Regions from separate parts of the Mesorhizobium sp. B264B1B genome, predicted to be linked through region 2. Evidence: riboswitches for the same ligand, from Rfam matches in the RefSeq annotation. Region 2 holds a riboswitch; the other holds the start of a gene.
The links. Region 2 has a riboswitch for thiamine pyrophosphate ahead of LB547_RS28535 (YkoF family thiamine/hydroxymethylpyrimidine-binding protein). Riboswitches for the same ligand answer to the same signal wherever they lie in the genome.
Positions count from the first base shown of each region.

Region 1: linked by a shared signal. The riboswitch ahead of thiB (thiamine ABC transporter substrate binding subunit) and the one ahead of LB547_RS28535 (YkoF family thiamine/hydroxymethylpyrimidine-binding protein) in region 2 are both predicted to bind thiamine pyrophosphate.

Region 1 is NZ_JAIUIS010000008.1:184,280-191,685, forward strand. Features, by position in the region: gene LB547_RS18315 (M48 family metalloprotease) at 1-851, opposite strand, end outside; gene thiQ (thiamine ABC transporter ATP-binding protein) at 1,109-1,891, opposite strand; gene thiP (thiamine/thiamine pyrophosphate ABC transporter permease) at 1,891-3,504, opposite strand; gene thiB (thiamine ABC transporter substrate binding subunit) at 3,742-4,740, opposite strand; TPP riboswitch at 4,783-4,898, opposite strand; gene LB547_RS18335 (thiamine diphosphokinase) at 4,987-5,631, shown strand; gene LB547_RS18340 (ABC-F family ATP-binding cassette domain-containing protein) at 5,633-7,406, shown strand, end outside.
Region 2 is NZ_JAIUIS010000019.1:51,752-59,157, forward strand. Features, by position in the region: gene LB547_RS28500 (glycoside hydrolase family 108 protein) at 1-320, shown strand, start outside; gene LB547_RS28505 (hypothetical protein) at 323-523, shown strand; gene LB547_RS28510 (ABC transporter permease) at 520-759, shown strand; gene LB547_RS28515 (hypothetical protein) at 744-944, shown strand; gene LB547_RS28520 (hypothetical protein) at 1,045-1,356, shown strand; gene msrA (peptide-methionine (S)-S-oxide reductase MsrA) at 1,541-2,059, shown strand; gene LB547_RS28530 (hypothetical protein) at 2,199-2,516, opposite strand; TPP riboswitch at 2,735-2,848, shown strand; gene LB547_RS28535 (YkoF family thiamine/hydroxymethylpyrimidine-binding protein) at 2,839-3,447, shown strand; gene LB547_RS28540 (ABC transporter permease) at 3,546-4,301, shown strand; gene LB547_RS28545 (ABC transporter ATP-binding protein) at 4,298-5,065, shown strand; gene LB547_RS28550 (ABC transporter substrate-binding protein) at 5,058-6,080, shown strand; gene LB547_RS28555 (tetratricopeptide repeat protein) at 6,249-7,406, opposite strand, start outside.

The sequences.
Region 1 (7,406 bases), on a different contig from region 2:
CCGTAGAGCAGGCCGTCTATCCCGGCGAGGAAGGCGTCGCGATCGCGGGTGCCGACGCCCGGCGGGCCGAACTGGCGGGCATGGCGTTGCGCAAGGTCGATACGCTGCGGCGTATTGGGATGCGTTGCCAGGAAATCGAGGCTGGCGTCGGTGGCGCCGCTGATCGAGCGGAAATCGGTGTAGGCCGACATGGACTGCAGGAAGCGGCCGGCGGCGTAAGGATCGTAGCCGGCTTCGCCGATCGACTTGATGCCGATCGCGTCGGCCTCCAGTTCCTGGTTGCGCGAAAACTGCGCCAGTCTCAGCTTGCCGCGGATCAGCGCCGCCTTGGCGGTCGGGCTGTCGCCGAGCACGTCGGAAACAACCTTGGTGGCGAGCCCCTCCTCGGCCTCGAGCTGCTGGCGCTGCAGGCCGTGGTTAGCGGTGACGTGGCCCATCTCATGCGCGATGACGGCGGCGAGCTCGGCCGAATCATTGGCCAGCGCCAGCAGGCCGCGCGTGACGTAGAGGTAGCCGCCCGGCAGTGCGAAGGCATTGACGTTGGGCGAATTGAGGATGGTGATACGATAGGTCTGGGTCGGGTTGGCCGACACCACCGTCAGGCTGCCTACGACCTTGGCGACCATGCGCTCGAGCTTGGGATCGGAGTATTCGCCGCCATAGGTCGCCAGGATGCGTGGATGCTGCGCCTTGGCCAGTTCGGCCAATTTGTTATTGGCCGCGACATTGTCGACCGTGATCGGTTTGTCGGAAGGCTGGAAGCCGGATTCCTGGACTTCCGGAGGTGTGAACATCTGGCAGCTTGCCAGGGCCACGACAAAGCCGGCCAGCGCCAGAAAGCGCGCCAGCATTTTCCCTCTTGGTCTTTCCGTGCCGGTCGGCAGAACGGCTTCCTTTCGGGTCTGGCGCATGCCCGCGAAAATCGGGGCGATCCTCGCAAGGGCTCATGCGCAAATCAAAGCATTACAGCATCCACGCCATACCAACGCGCGGCGGATGCTGCAGGCAAATCACGGCCTGCACCGGACCGGTACAGGGCGGACCTAGCCACACTACCTCTGTCATGGCAAGCAATCGCCCCGTCGCCAGGAGCCGGTTTGAGCGTAAATTATGTCCGCTTCCGGGCAATATCTCGTGATCCAGCCTCCCAGGCGCTTGTGCCAACATAGCGCCGGAAAACTTCAGGACCAGCCCCGGCAAAGAAATCATCCGCCTTGCCCTTGGCGGCAACCATGCCGTTGTCGAGGAACACCACCTCCTCACAAATACGGCGTGCGTCCTGTGGCTGATGCGTGACGAACAGCAGCGTCATGCCCCGCTCGGCATGCACGTCGGCGACAAGATCGAGCATGTCGTCGCGCAAGGCCGGTCCGAGTGAAGCGAAAGGCTCGTCCAGAAGAAGCACCGGGCGGTTGCGAACCAGCACGCGCGCCAATGCGACACGCTGGCGTTCGCCTCCCGAAAGTTCGCGCGGCAGGCGTCTTTCCTTGCCCGCGAGGCCGGTGCGCGCGATCGCCTCCGCGATGTCAGCGCGGTCGGCCTCGGTCAGCCGCAGCGAGGGCGAGCGGCCGAGCCCGACATTCTCTTCGACCGAAAGATGGGCAAAAAGATTGTTTTCCTGGAACACCATCGACACGGGCCGCGCCGAAGGCGGCGCCGCGCCGACATCGGCGCCGCCGATCAGCACGCGGCCAGCTCGCGGCGTCTCGAAGCCCGCCACCAGATTGAGCAGCGTCGACTTGCCCGAGCCGCTCGGCCCCATGATGGCGGTAATTTTCGACGCGGCGAAATCGACATCGAAAACGAGCGGCGCGTCGCCGTAGCTGAACGAGACCGTGTCCAGCCGCACCTCGGCTCCCCTTGTCGCACCATTGGTGGCGCCCGCAGCCATCAGTCTCGTTCCCCCCTTCCCAGCCAGCTCGCCGCCACCACAAGCGCAAGGCAGACCAGACCGAGCAGCAGCGCCAGGCCGGCGGCGTCCTCGGTACGGTAGCTGCCCATGCGCGCCAGGAGAAGGTAGGGCAAAGTCTGCACGGAATCACTGCCGAACAGTGCGATGACACCGAGATCGCCAAGCGACAGCGCCATGGCAAACGCGAAGGCGGTGGCCAGCGGCCGTCGCAGCGACGGCCAGTCGACCAGCCGCAACCGGGCCCAGCCCGCTATTGCCAGAAGCGCGCAGAGCCGCTCATGGCGCTCGCTCGCCGCATCATAGGCGGGGCGGATGGCACGGATGGCGAAAGGCATCGCCATGACTGCATTGACGGTGACGACCATGACCGGGGCTATGGCAAAGACATCGCCGACATGGCGCAGCAGAAGGAACCAGCCGGCGCCGATGACGATGGGCGGCACGACCAGGACGAAGCCGGCACCGGTGTCGGTGGCGTGTTCGAGCACGGTCCGCGGACCGGAGCGGCGCTTCAGGGCCAGCACGCGGCGCGCCATGGCGAGCGAAAGCGACAGCGCAACCGACAGCAGCGCCGACAGGAAAGCCAGCACGGCGCTGGTCAGCGTCGCCTGCCGCACCGCCGCTTCGCCGGCGAGACGACCGAGGTCGGCGCCGAGGCCTGACATCACCGTCGCCGTCATCGGCCCGGCGACGAACAAAAGGGCCAGCACGACGAGCGCGGCATTCAGCGCGGCCTCGGTCCTGCCGGCCGAGACGTAGCGGCGCGGCGCCACCGGCAGATTGGCGTCACCGGTGGTGTTGGCGCCGAGCCGCGTCAACGCCAGCACCACGACAAAGGTCAGCGCGATCTGCAGCAGCGTCAGCGCCACCGCCCGCGCGGGATCGAAATCGAAACGCAGAGCCTGGTAGATGCCGACCTCCAGCGTCGTCGCGCCGGGGCCACCGCCCAGCGTCAGCACGATCGTGAAGGATGTGATGCAGAGCATGAACACCAGGCCGGCGACGCCCGGCAGAGCGGCGCGCAGTGTCGGCCACTCGATCAGCCGGAAAGCCGGTGCGGCACCCATGCCGAGCTGGCTCGCCAGCCGCCATTGGTCGGCTTGGATGGTTTGCAGCGCTTCGAGGAACAGCCGCGTGGCCAGCGGCAGGTTGAAGAAGACATGAGCAACGAGGATGCCGGAGAGGCCATAGATGCCCGGCCAATTGTAACCGCCGACGGCACCAAGAAAGCCGGCGAAATAGCCGGCGCGGCCATAGAGCGCCAGGATGCCGAGCGCCGCCACGATCGCCGGCAGCGCCAACGGCAGGGCGAAGAGCTGGAGGATGAAGCCGCGGCCGGGAAAGCGCGGATGCCGCGACAGCGCGCGAGCCACGAACAGGGCCGGCGCCACCGACAACAGCGTCGAAAGCGCCGCCTGCCACAACGTAAAGCGCACGACGCGCAGGAGATAAGGATCGAAGGCTGCCCAGGCTCCGGAGAAATCGTTCGCGCCTTCGAAAAGAAGACCCGCAAACGCGCCGCCGATCAGGAGCCCGATCGCCGCAAGCGCGAGGATACCGGCGGAGATGCGGGGGTCAGACGCGCGCTGCACGCTGCGCCACCCAAAGGACCTTTAGCGAGCGTCGCGTTCCTTCGCGCCCCCCTCTGTCCTGCCGGACATCTCCCCCACTTGGGGAGAGATTGGCTGCTTCAGCGCTCCACCCTCTCCTGTGACGTCGCCAATTGGCGAAAGCCGTCGTGACGGCCAATCTCCCCCCTCGTGGGGGAGATGTCCGGCAGGACAGTGGGGGGCGCTGTAGAGCACTCATCATCCGATCATACGACCAAACTACTTGCTCATCACCGCCAGCCATTCATCCACCCATGCCTTGCGGTTGGCCGCGACCTCCTCGGGACTGAACAGCAAGGTTTTGGTCGGTTTGACCAGTCTGTCGAAGGCCGGATTGAGCGGCTTGTCGGTCTTGCCGGCCGGGAACATCCAGTTGGTCTCGGGGATGGCATCCTGGAATTTCGGCCCGGTCATGAAGGCGATGAACTTTTCCGCCAGCGGATTTTTGGCTCCCGTCGTGGTGATGCCGGCGACCTCGATCTGCAGATACTCGCCCTCCTCGAAGGAAGCGGCCTGGTAGCGCTCGGTGTTCTCGGCAACCATGTGGTAGGCGGGCGAGGTCGTGTAGGACAGCACCATCGGCGCCTCGCCCTTGGTGAACAGGCCGTAGGCCTCGCTCCAGCCCGGCGTCACGGTCAAGACCTTCGCCTTGAGCTTGGCCCAGGCCTCCGGCGCCTTGTCGCCATAGACCGACTTCACCCACAACAGCAGGCCGAGGCCCGGCGTCGAGGTGCGCGGATCCTGGATAACGATCTTGTCGTCGGCACTGCCCTCGACCAATTCCTTCAGGCTCTTGGGCGGCGTCTTCAGCTTCTGCGTGTCATAGACGACGGCGAAATAGCCATAGTCGTACGGGACAAAGATGTCGTCGTTCCAGCCGCCCGGCACATTGAGCCCGGTCACGGCGCCATGCGGCGCAAACAGGCCAGTGGCCTTGGCATCGGCGGTGAGATTGGTGTCGAGGCCAAGCACGATGTCGGCCTTGGTCGCGGCCCCTTCCAGCTTGACGCGGTTGAGCAGCGCGACGCCGTCGGCAACCGAGACGAAGTCGACATCGCAGCCGCATTCGGCCTCGAATTCCTTCTTCACCACCGGGCCGGGGCCCCAGTCGGCGGTAAAGCTCTCATAAGTGTAGACGGTGAGCTTGTCCTTGGCTAAGGCCGGCCCGGACAGAACCACGACCATTGCAGAGACAAGGGCGTATAAAAGCGTGCGCATCGGCGCCTCCTTCGTTCGGGTTAAAGGAATTGAGGCGTCGGACTGTCCGAAACGTCTAATCCCTCCGCCGGTACAAACCGGATCAGGTTCAGCGGGTTGGCGAGACTGCCTCTCAGCCGGTCCGCGAAATATCGCGTCCGGCACCCCGTTAGAGCGCCTCGACACATAGGCCCGGCCGGTGAACCGCGCAAGTGGCTGTTTGCCGGCCTTCCGTTTCCGCTGTCGGGCTGGTAAGGGCCACACGATATGAGCACATTCACCATCCTGCTTGGCGGCGATCTCATCCGCACGCCACGGCTCGACCGTCAGGTCGAGGGAACCCGCGTCATCGCCGCCGATGCCGGCATCGGCCATGCAAGCACGCTCGGCCTTGTGCCGGAACTGTGGGTCGGCGATTTCGATTCCGTGCCCGCCGGCCTGCCGGATGAGTTGGCCGCCGTGCCGCGCCGAACCTTCCCGGCAGAGAAGGACGCCACCGATGGCGAACTCGCGATATCGGCCGCCCTGGAGCGCGGCGCGACCAGCCTCGTGCTTGCCGGCGCCTTCGGCGGCAAGCGCGCCGACCATGCCTTCCTGCACATGGCGCTCGCCCTGCGGCTGGCCGGGGCCGGGACAAAGGTGCTGTTGACCAGCGGCGCGCAGGAAGGCATGCCCCTGGCGCACGGCACGGTCCGCTTCGACTATACAGACGGCACCCTGTTCTCGATCCTGGGTTTTTCCGAGCTTGCCGGGCTGACCGTCGCCGGCGCGAAATGGCCGCTTGACCGCGTCAAGGTCGCGTTCGGCTCATCGCTGACCATCTCTAATGAGGTCAAGGGCAGGCTCGAGATCGCGCTGGGAGCGGGGCGCGCGCTGCTGCTCGCCCATCCCTATCCCTTGCCAGAAAGCTGACATGGCGCCGCCTCTTCTCAATCTCGACGGAATAAAACTGACGTTCGGCGGCACGCCCCTGCTCGACGGCGCCGACTTGGCTGCGTCGGCAGGCGACAAGATCGCGCTGGTCGGCCGCAACGGGTCCGGCAAGTCGACGCTGCTCAAGATCGCCGCCGGCCTGATCGAGCCGCAGGACGGCGAGGTGTTCCGCCAGCCATCGGCGACCGTCCGCTATCTGCCGCAAATGCCCGACATGGACGGCTTCGCAACCGTGCGCGCCTATGTCGAGGCCGGCCTCGGTCCCGCCGACGATCCTTATCGCGCCAGCTACCTGATGGAGCACCTCGGCCTCTCGGGCGAGGAGCAGCCGGGCGACCTCTCCGGCGGCGAGGCCAGGCGCGCCGCCCTTGCCCGCGTCATGGCGCCCGAGCCTGATATCCTGCTGCTCGATGAGCCGACCAACCACCTCGATCTCTCGGTGATCGAATGGCTGGAAGAGGAACTCGTCCGCACCTCCTCGGCCCTCATCGTCATCTCGCACGACCGCCGTTTCCTTGAGCGCGTCTCGCGCGCCACCGTGTGGCTCGACCGGGGCCAGACGCGCCGGCTGGATAAGGGCTTCGGCCATTTCGAGGAATGGCGCGACCAGGTGCTTGAGGAAGAAGAGCGCGAACAGCACAAGCTCGGCCGCCAGATCGTGCGCGAGGAACACTGGATGCGTTATGGCGTGACGGCGCGGCGCAAGCGCAACATGCGCCGCCTGGGCGAATTGCAGACCATGCGCCAGCGTTTTCGCGGCCATCGCGGCGCCGAAGGCACCGCGACCATGGTGGCCAGCGACGCCGCCGAATCCGGCAAGCTGGTGATCGAGGCCAGGAACATCGAGAAGAGCTTTGGCGACCTCACCGTGGTCAAGGGGTTCTCGACCCGCATCCAACGCGGCGACCGCGTCGGCCTCGTCGGGCCGAACGGCGCCGGCAAGACGACGCTTCTGAAGATGCTGACCGGAGAATTGCAGCCGGATGCCGGTTCGGTGCGGCTCGGCACCAATCTGGAGATCGCCACGCTCGACCAGAAGCGCGAGGCGGTCGATCCGCAGGAGACGCTGGCTCAGTATCTCACCGACGGGCGCGGCGAGAACCTTGTCATCAATGGCGAGCAGCGCCACGTCGTCTCCTACATGAAGGACTTCCTGTTCAAGCCGGAGCAGACACGCACGCCGGTGCGCGAGCTGTCGGGCGGCGAGCGGGCACGGCTGATCCTTGCGCGCGTGCTGGCCCGGCCGGCGAACTTGCTGGTGCTCGATGAGCCGACCAACGATCTCGACATGGAAACGCTGGAGTTGCTGCAGGAACTGGTCGCCGGCTTTGCCGGTACGGTCATCCTGGTCAGCCACGACCGCGATTTCCTCGACCGCACCGTGACCAGCGTGATCGCGCCGGACGGCGGCGGCCGCTGGGTCGAATATGCCGGCGGCTATTCCGACATGCTGGCGCAGCGCGGCGGCACCAGGCTCGACGACCGCAAGGCGCGGGCGAAGGCGGATGCAAGCGAGGCGCCGACGGCGAAGGCGGACAGCCCCACCGCCAAAGCCCCGGCAAAAAAACTCTCGTTCAAGCAGAAATTCGCGCTGGAATCGCTGCCCAAGAAGATCGAGGCGGTGACAGCCTCGATCTCGCGGCTGGAGAACAACATCGCCGATCCGGCCTATTACGAGCGCGATCCGGCCTCGTTCCAGAAGACCATCGCCGCCCTCGACAAGGAGCGCGCGACGCTGGCGGCACTGGAGGAAG
Region 2 (7,406 bases):
TCCTGAAGCGGCTTCCGACCTGGCCGACTTTCGGCAAAGGCTGGTCGAGCCGGGTCGGATCCGTCCGCGCACAGGCGCTGCTGCTGACGGCTGTCGGGGCAGGCGAGGCATCGGCCACGCGGCCAGATCCTGCGCCGACCGCTGCTGCGGCGGCGCCGGGCGGCGCTGCTGCCACAGATGCCGTCGAACCGGTCGCGGCGGCGCCTGCCGGCGCCAACATCCCAGCCGCCGCCAAGGCGGGCGGGATCATTGTCGCGTGCCTGCTCGTCGCCTACGCCGCCTGGCACCACGTCGCCGCCACCTTGCAAGGAATGTTCTGATCATGGCCACGACAACCCAGCCGACCATCCGCCCGACCAACAAGCTGACGGCCGCGACCATCGCCGCCGCCGCCGTTTCGATTTCGGGCGTCTTCGTACGCAATGTCTGGCCGTCCTGGTACGATGCCGAGACATGGGCCACGCTGCTGCCGCTAGCCGTGTTTGCCGTCGGCTATCTCGTCAAGGACGCGCCAAACCAATGAGCGCGCTCCTCTCCTTCCTGCTCAGCAATTCGACCGTTCTCGGCATCGGCGCAGCCATCGTCGCTGCGTTTGGCTGGGGTGTTCGCCAGCGGCTTGCCGGCGAGCGCGCCGAACGTAGTCGGCAGGCCGCGGCCGAGGCGGCGGCGCGCGACGTCGCCGACCAGGTTGACAACGATATCGGCGCGCTGCCCGCCGCCACTGCCCGAAAGGAGCTCAGGTCATGGGCAAGGGATTGATTGTCGCAGCGGCCGCAGCACTTGTCGCGGTAGCCGGCTGCACCACCGTCACAGGCGGATTTTGCGCGGTCTCGAGCCCGATGCGCTTGTCCGCATCCGCCGTTGCAGCGCTGTCGGATGCGGAAGTCCGGATGCTGCTGGCGCACAACCGCAAGGGCGAGAAACTGTGCGGGTGGAAACCATGACGATCGTATTGCCGCTCGATTCGGGCCCTGCTGCTCTGGGACTGCTCATCTTCGGTGCCGGATCGGTCGTTCTGTTTCCTGATCGCGAGACAATGAAATGATGCATGATCTTTTCGATGTGCTCGGCATCAAGGTGCCGGTGGTGGTCGCCGGCCTTTCCGGCGGCATATTGCGCGCGCTGTCGCGCCACCGCTACAAACCGCGCGAGATGGTGGCCTCGCCGATCTGCGGCGCGCTAGCCGCCGCCTATCTGACGCTGCCCGTGGTCCAGTATTCCCGCGCCATGGGCCTGCCGATGGCCAATGACGACACCACGACCCTGGCGGCCGCATTCCTCATCGGCGTCTGCGCGATGTGGATATCGGATATCGTATTCGAGGTCGTGGTGCGCAGGTTCAGGCCTGGGGAGTGACGCCGCGCGTCCGTGGTGATCGGCAGCAGGACGCCCCCGTCGACTGGACGAAGCCGACGACAATGCCCATCTATGGGAAATCCTGGAGCGGCTGTCATAGCGTCGGGCCTCCAGTTTTATCGTGCGCAATTCCGGACGGAAACGGCTACAACCTTTCCCCGGAGTTGCTTTGGGGAGATTTGATATGGCGACTTCAAGCGAACGCGCGGTGCTTGCCGGCGGCTGTTTCTGGGGCATGCAGGATCTGATCCGACGCATCCCGGGCGTCCTGTCCACGCGCGTCGGCTACAGCGGCGGCGACGTGCCTGATGCCACCTACCGAAACCACGGCACCCATGCCGAAGCCATCGAGATCAATTTCGATCCCGCCAGTGTGAGCTACCGTACGCTGCTGGAGTTCTTCTTCCAGATTCATGATCCGACGACACGCAACCGCCAGGGCAACGATGTGGGGATGAGCTACCGTTCGGCGATCTACTACACCAGCGATGAGCAGAAGCGCGTCGCCGAAGACACTATCGCCGACGTCGACGCCTCGGGCCTGTGGCCCGGCAAGGTGGTCACCGAGGTGGCTCCGGCCGGCGCGTTCTGGGAAGCCGAACCCGAGCATCAGGACTATCTGCAGAAATACCCGAACGGCTACACCTGTCATTTCGTCAGGCCGGGCTGGAAGCTGCCGGTTCGCGAAAAGGCTGTTTCGTAGACGGCGCCCGAACCGAGACGAAGGCCGATGGCGGTTTACGTCTCAGGCGCCTGCCTGTTCGGCGAGGGTGAAACATAAAGAGACGGAAACGCCACGGAACAGACGCCCCGTGGCGTTCTCCAGCAGTTTCGGCGAATGGCTACTTGCCGCAATGCTTGTCATTGACGGTCGGCGAAGCGGTGCCCGGAGCGGTGTGGCTGGCATCCGGCTGAGCACCTTGTGGGCTGGCCGGACAGTTCCGGTCCGCGTTCGAATTCATGCCGTCGGGCATGACGGTCGTGCTGCCGGTCGTGCCAGGATCCACCGTGTTCGGCGATGCCGGCGTGTTCGGGTCGACCGTGACCGACTGGCCGCTGCCGGGCCCATTATTGGCGCCGTTTCCGCCAGCACTTTGCGCCATCGCCGAAGTCGCGAGACCAATGGTAAGAGCCGAAGCTGCGAGGATTTTCATGAGCATGGTTTGTCTCCATTTCTGTGAAGTCTTCGCTCGTTTCCACGAAGTTCGTCGCGTTTGCGACTATAGGGACAACCACTCGTCGTGGCTAAGGTTCCGGACAAATTTCCCTCAAGACCGGGCCCGACGGAACCGCCCATAAATCAGGCCTGGCGCAATGCATTTCCGGCGATGGTCCTGAAAAAACAGCTTTCATAGCCGCCCGATTGGTGCTTTAACGCGTCCATCCACAGGGGTGCTCCGTACGGTCGGGGCTGAGACGGGGGCGGCAAGCCCACAGACCCTAGAAGCTGATCTGGGTAATACCAGCGGAGCGAGGCGGGCGATGTTTTCAGGCGCACAGATTTCCCTATATCCCATGTCCAGCGATTTTGTCGGCGTCATCCTTGGCGCGCTCGGGGCACTGGACCCTTATCGTGATCGACTGCGGATCGAGACCGACGATATCTCGACCTTGCTGGTCGGACCGCCCGAGGTGCTGTTTCCTGCCATGCGCGACCTGTTCGTGGCGGCAGCGCGCAGCGGCAAGCATTGCGTGCTTTCGGCCGCCATCTCGCGCGGCTGCCCGGGCGAGCCGGACGATCTGATCTGCCGCTCCGACGCGTTTGGCGGACCTGCCGGGCCGCTCGGCCCGCGCAAGGAAGCCGCTATCGCCGCCGTGCGCGGCGTGGCCGCCACCGGCCAGCCGGCGGCGGCGCAGTTCTCGCTTTATGTCATGGGCACCGACGACCACATGGACGAGATCTATGGCTGCATCGACTTCCTGAAGCAGTCGGGCGTATATGAGCGCTCCAAGCATTTCTGCACAAAGTTGCGCGGCGACGCAGGCGCCATTTTTACCGCACTCAACGAGGCCTTTTGCCGCTTCGGGCCGGGTGCCGGCCACGTAACGCTCGACGTCACCGTCTCGGCCAACAGCCCCACCGCCGTCTGACGGCGCGCCGCGCGCCATCCGCTCCGGGTACCTGCGTGTCCTCCCCGTCCGCCCCTTCGCGTCCGATCGTGGACCTCATCGCCAGAACCGCTCCGGCGATGCTTTCGGTGGGGCTGCTGCTAGCCGCGTGGGAACTCTATGCGCGCTTTGGTGGCATCAAGCCGACAATCCTCCCGGCGCCATCGCGCGTCTTCGCTCAGGCAATGCTCAACCGGCACGCGCTGGCCGATAACGCCGTGCCAACCCTCCGTGCCACGCTCGCAGGCTTTGCCTGTTCGCTCGGCGGTGCCTTTGCGCTGTCGATATTGATCGACTTCTCCCAGCCATTGCGGCGCGCCCTTTTTCCGGTCTTCGTGGTCAGCCAGACCTTGCCGCTGGTGGCGATTGCACCGCTGGTGGTGCTGTGGTTCGGCTTTGGGCTGATGCCCAAGATCATGCTGGTGGCGCTGGTCACCTTCTTTCCGATGTTGGTGGCTTTGGCCGAAGGATATGAGGCGACGGAGGCTGAGATCGGCCAAATGCTGCGCGCCATGGGGGCAGGGCGCTGGCGTGTCTTCGTCCTGGCGCGGCTGCCCTCGGCGCTGCCCTACTTCTTCGCCGGTGTCAGGATCTCGATCACCTATGCTGTCGTGGGCGCCATCTTCGCCGAATATGCGGGCGCGGCGAAGGGCCTCGGCATCTACATGCTCAACGCCAAGAACAACTTCCGCCCGGACCTGGTGCTGGCCGCCGTCGCCGTCAGCGCCGTGCTGACGCTCGTCCTGTTCGGGCTGACGATGCTGGTCCAGCGCCTTGCCATGCCATGGGAACGGACCGCCGGCGGGCGGGCCGCAGGAAAGGGGCCGTGGCGATGAACCGGCTCGAACTGCGACATGTGCGCAAGGCCTTCGAAGGACTCGACGTGCTTGCCGACATTTCGCTCAGCGTCGGCGCCGGCGAATTCGTCTCCATTCTGGGCCCCTCCGGCGCCGGCAAGTCGACGCTGTTCCAGTTTCTGACCGGCGCGCTTCACGGCGAGGGCGAGATATTCTTCGACGGCAAGCCGCTCGATGACCACGGCCGGCATTTCGCTTTCATGCCGCAGCGCGACGCGTTGATGCCTTGGCGGCGCATTCTTGACAACGCCACGCTCGGGCTTGAGGTGCAAGGTGTCAGGCGCAAGGCTGCCCGCGCTCGCGTTGCTCCGCTGTTCGAGGAATTCGGGCTTGCCGGTTTCGAACGGCATTTTCCGGCGCAGCTTTCCGGCGGCATGCGCCAGCGCGCGGCCTTGCTGCGCACCGTGGTGCAGGAACGCGATATGCTGCTGCTCGACGAGCCGTTCGGCGCACTCGATGCGCTGACCCGCGCCGCCATGCAACGCTGGTTGGAACAGATGTGGCGGCGCCACTGCTGGACGGCGCTGCTGATCACCCACGACGTGCGCGAAGCTGTGTTCCTGTCCGACCGCATCTATGTGCTTTCGGCGCGGCCGGCGCGCGTCGTCGCTGAGATCACCGTGCCGCTGCCGCGTCCACGCGAACTGGCCGGCGGCGCTGCACGGCAGGCCGGCACCCTCGAAGCCGAGATCCTCGACATCCTCCTCAACCCGAGCCACCAGAAGGACACGGACCATGACTGACCTGACGCGCCGGCAAGCCTTGCTGCTCACTGCCGCTGCCGGCCTTCCCCTTATAGCCCGGCCAGGCCGATCTCTTGCCCAGGCGGCCGCCCGGAAAGTAACGGTGGCGCTGGACTGGACGGTCAACACCAACCATATCGGCCTGTTCGTCGCTCGCGACAAAGGGTTTTACAGCGAGGCCGGCCTCGAGGTCGACATCCTGCCCTACAGCGATACCGGTGCAGGCACGCTGGTTGCCAACCGCGTTGCCGATTTCGGCATCAACGGCTCCATCGGCCTCTTCACCCAGAAAGCCGCCGGCGCCGATCTCAAGGCGGTCTATGCCGTGGTGCAGTCCGAAACCGGACGGCTGGTGTTCAATGCAGCGCGTGACGAGATCAAAACCCCCAGGGATCTTGACGGCCTGACCTATGGCGGTTTCGGCAGTGCCTGGGAAAACGCGCTGATCTCGACCATCATCCGTCACGACGGCGGCAAGGGGGCTTTCGAAACGGTGACGCTCGGCACGTCCGCCTATGAGGCGCTGGCCAACGGTTCGGTCGACTTCACGTTGGAGGTCTCGACCTGGGAAGGCGTCGAGGCAGAACTGAAAGGCGTTAAACAGCGAAGCTTCGTCTATGCCGACTACGGCGTGCCCGACGAGCACACCACGCTGATCTCCTCTAGCGATGCGTATCTGCGTGCAAATCCGGAATTGGCGTCGGGCTTCATACGGGCAACGCGGCGCGGCTACCAGTTCACCGTCGATCATCCCGAAGAAGCGGCCACACTGCTGATCGCCGCCAACAAGGACGCCCTGACCAATCCGGCATTGATCCACGCCTCGCTGAAGACGCTGATCGACGGGCACTATCTGCGCCGGCGAAACGGCGCCATAGGCAGCATGGACCCGGCCAAGATGGAAGCGATCGGTTCCTATCTCTTCGCCGCCGGCATCCTCCGGAACGGGGACGGCGAGCCCGTTGCCCGGCAACCGGATTTTGGCAACTATTTCAGTAACTTCTATTTGGGGTAGGGATCAAACCGCATCGGGCGCCAGCGCTGCTCAAGCTGATTGCCTTTCGTCAGCCTCGTCAGAGCTGCGCCCAAGGCAAAACCTTTACCGCAATAAAGCACAGAGCGGCGACTGCCATTACGCCCAAACCACTCCAACGCAAAATCCGCGCCCTCCCGAAAAGCCCGTCTAATCTACCCCAAGGCTCAGTGCCTTCTTGCGATCGGCCTGAGCACGCTTGCGGTTGCCCTTGGCTTCCCACGCCCGGCTCCGCGCCTCGTAAGCGGTTGCGAAATCCGGCTTAAGCCTTATCGCCTGGCTGAAATCCGCGATGGCCCCTTCATAGTCCGCTCTGCTGGTTCGGATCACGCCTCGACCGAAATAGCCAAAGGGGTTCTTGTGATCGAGGCTGATGGCCTTTTCGAAATCGTGCAGCGCGGCGACGTCCTCGTGCCCTCCCATCCATAGGAGGCCTCGATCGGCATAGACCCTTGCGTCCGCGGGGTTGAGATTGATGGCCTTTTCGAAGTCGGCAAACGCCCCGTCGTAGTTTTCCTGGAAACTGAGGTTCTGGCCGCGACTGTAGTAGGTCTCGGCTATATTCGGATTGATCGCGATCGCCTGCGTGTAATCGGCAACAGCATGAGCATAATCGTTCTTGGCCTCCCAAGCCATGGCCCGGGCCAGATAGGCGTCATGAAATGCCGGGACCAGTGCGATCGCCTTGCCATACAGGGCTATGGCGCCGTCATAGTCATTTTTCTCATGCAGCCTCCGACCCTTGGCGAAAAGCGCCTTGGCGGCCGAATCAGTATCGCTCGGTGCGGCCGAACCGGCGGCTGAACTGGCGGTGGCCGCCGCCGAGCTGACGGCGCCGAGCGTGGCGGCCGCCATATCGCCCTGTCCCTTCGCAGCCACAGCCGCCTTGCGGGCGACCGCGTAATCGCGATTGTCGGGATCGAGCTTGATCGCCTGGCCGAAGTCGGCGATTGCCTCGTCATAGTCCTTCCTGTCAGCACGCGCCATGCCGCGCCCGTAATGGCTGGCGTCGTCTTTCGGATCGATCTCGATGGCTACCGAATAGGCGGCAATCGCGCGCCCCGCGTCGCCCTTGGCGTGCCAGGCCATGCCCATGCAGAAGTAGGCGTCGCGCGCTTTTGGATCGAGTGTTGAAGCCCGGCTGCAATCGGCAAGAGCGCCTTCGGCATCGCCTGACGTGATCTTGGCGAGGCCCCGGCGAGAATGAGCCGCAGCAAAATTGGGGGCGAGCTGGATGACCGTGTCGTAATCGGCGATCGCTTGCTCGTAAACGCGTTTGGCGGCCTGGGCCTTGCCGCGGCCGTAATA